DNA from 4 places in the Bacillus sp. ABA4_010 genome. Region 2 is predicted to be linked to each of the others. Evidence: riboswitches for the same ligand, from Rfam matches in the RefSeq annotation. Region 2 holds a riboswitch; each other region holds the start of a gene.
The links. A riboswitch is a leader RNA that binds a small molecule or an ion and turns the genes downstream of it on or off. The one in region 2 is predicted to bind S-adenosylmethionine.

Region 1 (2,199 bases), 130 kb from region 2:
TTGATGGATACGAGAAGGGCAGAATGTGTGGAACCGACTAACACGGTGAAACGTCTGCAAGGAATGATTACGATGGATAATGACCGTTACGGACGTTACCGCGGTGAAGTGCAAATTATCTTACGGGATCTTCCAGCGGATGAACGAGTGAATGTCATCGGCCACGTTATACTAGAAGATGTCCCCCTTCTTTCCGCTGTTCATCCTGGTCAAAGGCTGGAATTGAAGAAGGTGAAGCCATAGGTTTCGGTGTCACGTTTCATTTCCTTCACCAAATGCAAAAGGAATTTTTCGGTCGTGAGCGAATGAAGAACAATGTAAGGAAGGGAGATGGGATGATGGAAGTGAGAACGGCGGATTTATGTGATGATTTCGCGGATGAATTGAACGTTTGTACGGTCGAGTTTCGGTCGTACGGCGGGAAAAGAAGGTTTTTTGGTCCAATTTCAACGGTGAACGTACACGAAGATAATGTATTGGTAAAAGAAGCTCTTGAAACGATTCCGGCAGGCCACGTATTAGTAGTGAATGGGGGAGGTTCTAGAAACTGTGCATTAATGGGCGACCGATTAGGGGAGATTGCACGAACGCGCGGGTTAGCGGGTGTTATTATTAATGGCTGTGTCAGAGATAGTGCAGAATTAGCGCAGCTAAATGTCGGGATTTTCGCCATTGGTACGCATCCGTTAAAAAGTAAAAAAGAAGGAAAAGGAGAAAGAGAGACGACCCTTCATTTCGGCGGAATCGATTGGGTTCCGGGAAGCTATGTGTATGCAGATGAAGATGGTGTTATGACAGCAGCAAGAAATCTCCTCACATGAATTCACGTAAATGATTAAAAATTCATTTGACAATATTCTCAATATTAACTAATATCATAATATGCTAAAAAATAAATATCTTATCAAGAGAGACTGAGGGACAGGCCCGATGACGTCCAGCAACCATCATTTCGATGAAAGGTGCTAATTCCTGCAGAGTGTTTCATTCTGAGAGATAAGGTTTCGATACAAAGCCTCTTTCTGATTGAAAGAGGTTTTTTTGTTTACATTAAGAGATTAAACGAATGATATTCTGAATTAACCCAATATTCAAATTAAATAGTTGCGTTCCTTTTTCGAATGTGTATCATTATTTATTCATTTTATAAATTTGGTAAGTCATTACTTATATGGTCATCATTTTCATTTATGAAAAGAAGGAGTCGAAGACATGAAAAAAAGATCTCGTTTATTAGTACCAGTAGTGGCATTAGTAGGGTTTGCCGGAGTATTGAGCGGTTGTTCGACGAAAGAAGCAGCAAATGAAGCGACGAATGAACTAGAGGAAAAAGTGATTTTAGTTGGAACCCAAAATGATTATCCGCCTTTCGCCTTCACGGATGAGAACAATGAACTAACAGGCTATGATATCGAAGTAGTGAAGGAAATTGATAAAAAGCTAGATGGTTATACATTTGAGTTTGTGGCCACGCCTTGGGATAGTATGTTCCTAGCCTTAGAGTCAAATAAAATTCAGGCCATTGCAGACCAAGTAGCGAAAACGCCAGAACGTGAAGAAAAGTACTTATTTACAGATGAATCTTATTTTGCAGCAGAAACGGTCATTGTCGTGAAGGCTGGTCGAAAGGATATTACGACCATAGAAGATTTAGAAGGGAAGAAGGTTGGGGCGTTAGCGGGTGATTCGTACACGCTATTACTGGAAGAACATAATAAAAAAGCAGATAACGATATTATTTTAAAATATAGCGAAAGTGGAAACCCTTCGGAAATTTTACAAGATGTCCAGAATGGTCGTGTGGATGCCTATGTGAATGATCCGATTATGATTCATTCGGTCATGGAAAAGTTTGATTTAGACTTAGAAGTGGTCGGACAGCCGTTAGTGAACGATAATATGGGGATTGTCTTGAAAGATGAAGAGCAAGGTGAGGAGTTGAAGGCATTAATAGATCCAATTCTAAAAGAGCTGAAAGAAGATGGGACATTAGCTAAGCTTTCAACAAAATGGACAGGCGGAGAATACATCCCTGAATAATATAAATCGACCTAGAAAATTCAAGTGGTCTGAATAACCATTGTAAATGTTCTTGAATCAAATGAAGCTGTGTCGAGTGATGAAATGGAATATATATAAGAGAAGGGAATAGAGAATGGACAATTTACTGGATATTCAGTTTTTAATCGAAAGTTTTCC
Region 2 (2,199 bases):
AACGGCAACGCTACACTTCCGTACGGAGACGGAAAGAGCGATAAATCTGCTCCCGCGATGCGCAATAGCTTCCCAAGTAGTAGCGAATACGAAAAGCCGTAATAGGGGGACGGTGTTGATGCCCCGCTGACAGCTGGATGAGCCATAATCGGAAGCGCAATCTCATCATCTTCACGCAATGCTTGTAGCACGTCCAACCCGTAAGCAAATACATTAAATAGCAAGGCATCTGCACCAAGTTCAGCGGCGCGCTTCGCTTTCTCTCTTAAGTCAAATGTACGGCCTGTCAAGTTGACGGCGTACAACGTACGATGCCCTGTTTGGGCAAACACCTCATCTAGCACTCGCTTTCCTTCCGTAATTCGTTTTTCAAACGGCGTCAGGTTGCTGTCGAATAAAATTTCATCATCCTTGACAAGATCAACCCCACCTAATGCCTGTTCCCGAAGCTGTTCAGTCAAATAGTTAATATCCCGTCCAATCACTCCTTTGAAGATGCTCATAACAAGCGGTCGATCGTACACACCAAGTTTCTTTCGAATTCCCTCGATGCCAAAGCGAGGACCAGGAAATTGCTCGAGCAATGATTCGTGAAAGTCTAAGTCGACAAGTTTTACTTTTCCATCAAGTGATAATTTTCCGAAAACCGTCGTTAAAATAGCTGGGATATCTGCTGAAAAATTGGCAGCAGGATACGCAATTTTTATTAACACTTGAGACGCCTGCTCATCTGAATCCGTTTGTAAAGGGGTCACTGACACAACTCGCCCTTTATGCTTTTTGAGCTGTTCTTGCTCAAGCAACGGCAAATCCGTCCACGAACCAATTGTTAATCCAAGCGCAATTCCTTCTGCCTTCTTTTCGAACCCTCCTGATAATCCATGAATCAAATAGCTCGCAATTACTTCACTCATGCTTCCGTTCTCCTTTGCTGTATGATTGTATAGTCCATTTTCTAGCAAACATTATCAAGCACCAACCTCAAAACAAAAAGCCTCTTCGATAAGAAGAGGCTAATTACTAGTACTCTTCTTATCTCTCAGCTTACTGCTGTAAGAATTAGCACCGTGCTTAACAGTCTTGCATCGTTAAGTCGGTTGCCGGGCTTCGTCGGGCTCATCCCTCCACCTGCTCTTGATAAGAAAGTTGCTTATTTATGTTAGTTTCCAAAAAGTTCATGTTCAATTAATCTAGTTTGGATTATGACAGGAGTTTTTTTCTTTGTCAATTATTTTTTGGAAAATAAATTTAAACGTTCAATTCGGGCAACCGCTTCCTGCAAACGATCTTCGTCCGTCAATAAGCCTACACGAACATATCCTTCTCCATATTCACCGAACCCAATGCCTGGCGCAACAACGACATGTGCCTCCTCCAGTAACAAATCCGCAAACTGTTCCGACGAATAGCCTTCAGGCACAGGCAGCCAAGCAAAAAAGGAGCCAGCAGGCGCTTGCACATCCCAACCAATTTGCTGCAATCCGTCAATAAAGACACGACGGCGTGATTCATACAATCCAACAAGTTCATCCACACAACTTTGAGACTCTAGCAAAGCTGTCGCTGCTGCTGCTTGAACCGCACCGAAAATGCTGACATACAAATGATCTTGCAATAAGTTAATCGCCTCAATGACACTTTCATTCCCTACTGCAAACCCAACACGCCAGCCCGCCATGTTATATGTTTTTGAGAATGTATAAATTTCGATGCCAATCTCTTTCGCCCCATCTGTTTGTAAAAAGCTGCGCGGCTTTTGTCCGTCAAATCCAACGGCTCCATAGGCAAAATCATGAACGACACAAATATCATGCTGTTTAGCCATGTCTACTGTTTCTTCAAAAAACGCAGACGTTGCCGTCGCACCTGTCGGGTTATTCGGATAATTTAAAAACATAAGCTTCGCTTTTTGTTTGACTTCTTCTGACAGTTCTTCGTAGTTTGGAAGAAATTGATGTTCTGCGCGAAGTGGCATCGTTTCCATTCGAGCCTGAGCAAGTTCCACCCCTGACCAATAGTCGGGATAGCCCGGGTCTGGTACTAATACTGTATCTCCCGGATTTAATAAACATTGGGGAATTTCCACAAGCCCCGCTTTCCCGCCGAATAAAATCGCCACTTCCTTTTCCGGGTCGATTTTCACTCCATATTCGCGCTCATAAAAAGCGGAGACAGCTTCTTTCAAAAAAGAATGACCGC
Region 3 (2,199 bases), on a different contig from region 2:
AGCGGAACACGTTCACAAATGTTCCAATGACTGTATTAACTGCACGGTTCTCCCACATGTTCCCTTTTGCTGTTAAAAATAATAACAACCCAAGTAATAACCCTAACACGAAAGTAGCGGCAACTGAAAGAAAAGTCATATAGATGGTTTCCTGAGTGGCATCCATTAGTTTATCCCATTTCAGTAGCTCAAACCATTGACTATTCATTTTCAATCACCTCGACTTCCACTCTGTTTTCTCTTACAAAGGCAATCGCATTTTCAATCACATTTGCCTCTCCAAGTAATTGCACAAACAAGGTTCCGTATGATCCTTTTTGCGTTTGTGAAATTTTCCCTTGCAAAATGTTTATATTCAAATCAAAATTGCGAATCAAGTTCGTAATAAGCGGCTGTTCCGCTGATTCACCCACAAATGTTAACTGAATAATCTTTCCGTCCGGATGTTGGCTGACAAGATGCTCAATGGTCTCTCTTGTTTGTTCCGGCTCTGTCACTTGTTTGACGAATCTTTTCGTAATTGGCTGTTTTGGATTTCGGAATACTTCCAATACTTCCCCTTGCTCTACGACTTGTCCGCTCTCCATGACCGCCACACGATGACAAATTTTACGGATGACATGCATCTCATGCGTAATTAAAACAATTGTTAGCCCAAGTTGTTCATTAATGTCCACAAGCAAGTCCAAAATGGCATCCGTCGTTTGCGGATCAAGGGCAGAAGTTGCCTCATCACAAAGTAATACCTTAGGATTATTAGCTAATGCGCGAGCGATGCCGACACGTTGCTTTTGTCCTCCGCTCAGCTGAGACGGATACGCATCCTCCCGGCCTTCTAATCCAACCAATTTGATGAGTTCATCTACTCGTCTCATCCGTTCGCTTTTCGGAACACCTGTAATCTCAAGAGGAAACGCGATGTTTTCCCTTACTGTACGCGACCATAGCAGATTGAAATGCTGGAAAATCATACTGATTTCCTGCCGAGCTTTACGGAGCTTTTCTCCTTTAATTCGACCAATGTCATTTCCTGCTACTTCAACCGTTCCTTCTGTCGGTGTTTCAAGACCGTTCAGCAGCCGGATCAAAGAGCTTTTCCCTGCTCCGCTATATCCGATAATCCCAAAGATTTCCCCAGATTTGATTTCTAAATTAACGTTATCTACCGCTGTCACATTCCCGTGTTTCGCGCGATAGATTTTTTTGACACCTGTTAATGTAATCATGCCTTCTCACCTTCTTTTGAGCCTTATTCTTTGTTGATCCGCTTCTAAACATGTCCAGACAAATTAAAAAGCCTTTCTACATATGAGTAGAAAGGCTTCAATTGTTCGGTCCTTTCTCTCATCTCTCAAAGCAATCTGCTTTGATGGAATTGGCACCATTTCAGTTTACACTGACGGTTGCCGGGCTTCATAGGGCCATATCCCTCCACCTCTCTTGATAAGAGTACTTATCGTTATCTATTTAAGTTTGTCGTTTATTGTCTAAAAGGTACGAAAGTGATTGTAGCATGGACATGATTCAAGTGTCAATCAATTAGTTGTATTTTCACTCTATTTTTAATACTCAACAAAAGCGGAATCTTCTATCACGGTTTTGTCGACTATATTCACGCGTTTTTTGGTTTTTATATGTTCACAGCCGATGACGTCAAACCCGTCGCCTCTTTAATGGCCTGCTCTAAATCTTCTACAAGGTCATCAATATGCTCAATCCCAACAGACAAGCGAATTAAATCTTCACTGACCCCCGCAGCCTTCAGCTGCTCTGCATTTAATTGCTGATGAGTCGTGCTAGCAGGATGAATAATTAAACTTTTCGCATCGCCCACATTGGCTACATGAGACCAAAGCTGAACCGAGTTGATGAGTTTCTGTCCGGCTTCTCTTCCCCCTTTAATGCCGAATACTAATACCGCACCTGCCCCTTTTGGCAAATATTTTTTCGCCTCTTCATGCTGAGGATGGTCCGCTAATTCTGGATAAAGAATCCAATCAACGGCAGGATGCTGCTCTAAGTAAGCAATTACCTTCCGAACATTTGCTACATGCTCTTTCATCCGCACATGGAGAGTTTCCAATCCAAGACTGAATTGAAATGCATTAAATGGGCTCATCGATGCGCCAATATCGCGAAGCAACTGAACTCTCGCTTTCACAATATACGCTAACGGCCCTAACGCCTCTGCATATACAA
Region 4 (2,199 bases), 250 kb from region 2:
ATTTAATTTTTCTTCGGTTTGTGTATCAATTTTCCGATTATGAATAAATGTCGAGATATTGACTAAGGCGACGGTAAATAAGTATATTCCCGCTAAATAAGAACGCTCTCCCGGAAAATAGAAAGGCTGATCGCCCATTAGCCATGCCTGAAACAAGAACATAAGGATTAAAAAAGACTGAAGAACGACGATCAGTTTTTGTTGTGCTTTCCATTGTGTCCCCATTTTCTTCTGCTCATATTGCATCAGCTTTCGCATTTTGTGAGAAAAGACGTAAAGAAGCGGCTGCTGGATTCGGATAGTGGTGATGACTTGAGCGAGCATAAAAACAATTAAACTTATATAAAGCCCGCGCATTGACAAACCTAACTCCACGCTTGCTATGAGGATAAAAAACATAATGGCCATACCGCAATTTAACAAAATAAATTGATGCTTTCGTAGTGATGAAATCTCTTCCATTTTCATACGAGTTCCCCCTTTTTCTTCCAATATGTAATACGAAACAATCCAGGAAAAAGTTTCTTCCAAAATGAATGATAGGTAGCGGGCGTTTTTTAAAAAAGAAAATCCAACTATTGTAATCGGAAAAATAAAAAAAGGGTTGACAAATATCTCATTTTTATTAAAATTATAAACAATTAAAAAATATATCCTTATCAAGAGAGGCGGAGGGACTGGCCCTGCGAAGCCCGGCAACCACTGTTTTATAAACAGAAAGGTGCCAAATCCTGAAGAACGGTTGACGTTCTGAAGATAAGGAAGAGTGATCGGCAGAAAACCTCTTCCTTATGGGATGAGGTTTTCTTTTTGAGTTGGTAAAATACGAACATTTTTAATTCTAAACAAAAAAATGTTTGTGTTTTCAGTTGAATCGTGTCATAATGACATTGGAATTATTGAGATGTGTAAATTAATTGCGAACTACATAAGGAGGATATTATGAAAAAATTACTATTGTTATTTACAGTCTTCGCTCTATTATTAGCAGGCTGCCAATCATCACCATCTTCCTCTAACGAAGGTGGAGAGGAACAAAGCGGAACAAAACGGATTGCGCTTGTATTGCCTGAAAAAATTGGTGTGAACCCGTTTTTCCAGCAGATGGATGAAGGCGCGAAAAAAGCTGCAGAAGAGTTTGGTGTAGAACTAAAAACGATTGAATCAACAGATCATGCAGCCATTGAAGATAATCTTCGTGCAGCGGTTGCCGAAGGCTATGACTTAATTATTACTTCATCTTTTGAATCGGAAGATGCGTTGAAAAAAGTCGCAACGGAAAATCCAGATCGTCAGTTTGCCATCATTGATACCGTTGTTGATTTGCCAAATGTGCGCAGTGTCACCTTCCGTGAGCAAGAAGCTGCTTATTTACTTGGAGCAGCAGCTGGTTTATCAACGAAAACGAATAAAGTCGGTATGGTGGTCGCGATGGATATTCCGTTGTTGAAAAAATGGACTGTCGGCTTTGAAGAAGGATTAAAAGCGACAAATCCGGAAGCGGAATTTCTTATTAACTATGTAGGAAGCTTTACAGACCCAGCTAAAGCGAAAGAAATGGCATTGCTGCAAGCATCAAATGGTGCCGACTTTGTAGCAGGAGCGGCTGCGGTAGGTGACCTTGGCGTATTTGAAGCAGCAAAAGAAAAAGGGTTCTATACAGCAGGACAAGATGTAGACCGAACAGAGCTTGACCCAGCTCACATTGTGTTATCGCAATTAAAAGGAACGGATACGGCTGCCTACGAAACCGTAAAGGCATTTACAGAAGAGACGCTTGAAGCTGGTGTCGTGGCATATGGATTAAAAGAAGATGGAGTAGGCGTCACTTATGTCACAAGAGACAGTGCAACACCTCTTAACCCGTTTGTCGGACAAGAAGTGATTGACCAAGTGAAAGCATTGAAAGATGAGATTGTCGCAGGAAAGATTGAAGTGACAGATCCATTAAAGTAAAACGATCAGAAAGCGGGCCGACTGCATATATTCGTAGTCGGTTTCCCTTTTCTGCTTCCACAGAGTAAAGGAGGGAAAGGATAACGATGCATCGATTAGAAATGAAAAATATGACCAAACAGTACGGCTCGTTTACAGCCAATGAAGGTATTTCGTTTTCCCTTAAAGAAGGGGAAGTACATGCGATTGTAGGAGAAAACGGAGCAGGAAAAACGACATTAATGCGAATGTTGTATGGCATGG

Region 1: another riboswitch for S-adenosylmethionine. It lies ahead of ACXAEO_RS16115 (transporter substrate-binding domain-containing protein); the one in region 2 lies ahead of mtnW (2,3-diketo-5-methylthiopentyl-1-phosphate enolase).
Region 3: another riboswitch for S-adenosylmethionine. It lies ahead of ACXAEO_RS21525 (methionine ABC transporter ATP-binding protein); the one in region 2 lies ahead of mtnW (2,3-diketo-5-methylthiopentyl-1-phosphate enolase).
Region 4: another riboswitch for S-adenosylmethionine. It lies ahead of ACXAEO_RS16680 (BMP family ABC transporter substrate-binding protein); the one in region 2 lies ahead of mtnW (2,3-diketo-5-methylthiopentyl-1-phosphate enolase).

The regions. Positions count from the first base shown of each region.
Region 1 is NZ_JBSWUN010000003.1:3,012,854-3,015,052, reverse strand. It holds gene ACXAEO_RS16125 (MupG family TIM beta-alpha barrel fold protein) at 1-243, shown strand, start outside; gene rraA (ribonuclease E activity regulator RraA) at 339-821, shown strand; SAM riboswitch class I at 899-1,003, shown strand; gene ACXAEO_RS16115 (transporter substrate-binding domain-containing protein) at 1,213-2,040, shown strand; gene ACXAEO_RS16110 (amino acid ABC transporter permease) at 2,156-2,199, shown strand, end outside.
Region 2 is NZ_JBSWUN010000003.1:2,881,305-2,883,503, forward strand. It holds gene mtnW (2,3-diketo-5-methylthiopentyl-1-phosphate enolase) at 1-914, opposite strand, end outside; SAM riboswitch class I at 1,030-1,144, opposite strand; gene ACXAEO_RS15510 (aminotransferase class I/II-fold pyridoxal phosphate-dependent enzyme) at 1,229-2,199, opposite strand, start outside.
Region 3 is NZ_JBSWUN010000004.1:402,501-404,699, reverse strand. It holds gene ACXAEO_RS21530 (methionine ABC transporter permease) at 1-208, opposite strand, end outside; gene ACXAEO_RS21525 (methionine ABC transporter ATP-binding protein) at 201-1,226, opposite strand; SAM riboswitch class I at 1,342-1,450, opposite strand; gene ACXAEO_RS21520 (O-acetylhomoserine aminocarboxypropyltransferase/cysteine synthase family protein) at 1,631-2,199, opposite strand, start outside.
Region 4 is NZ_JBSWUN010000003.1:3,135,116-3,137,314, reverse strand. It holds gene ACXAEO_RS16685 (hypothetical protein) at 1-468, opposite strand, end outside; SAM riboswitch class I at 654-763, shown strand; gene ACXAEO_RS16680 (BMP family ABC transporter substrate-binding protein) at 943-1,956, shown strand; gene ACXAEO_RS16675 (ABC transporter ATP-binding protein) at 2,043-2,199, shown strand, end outside.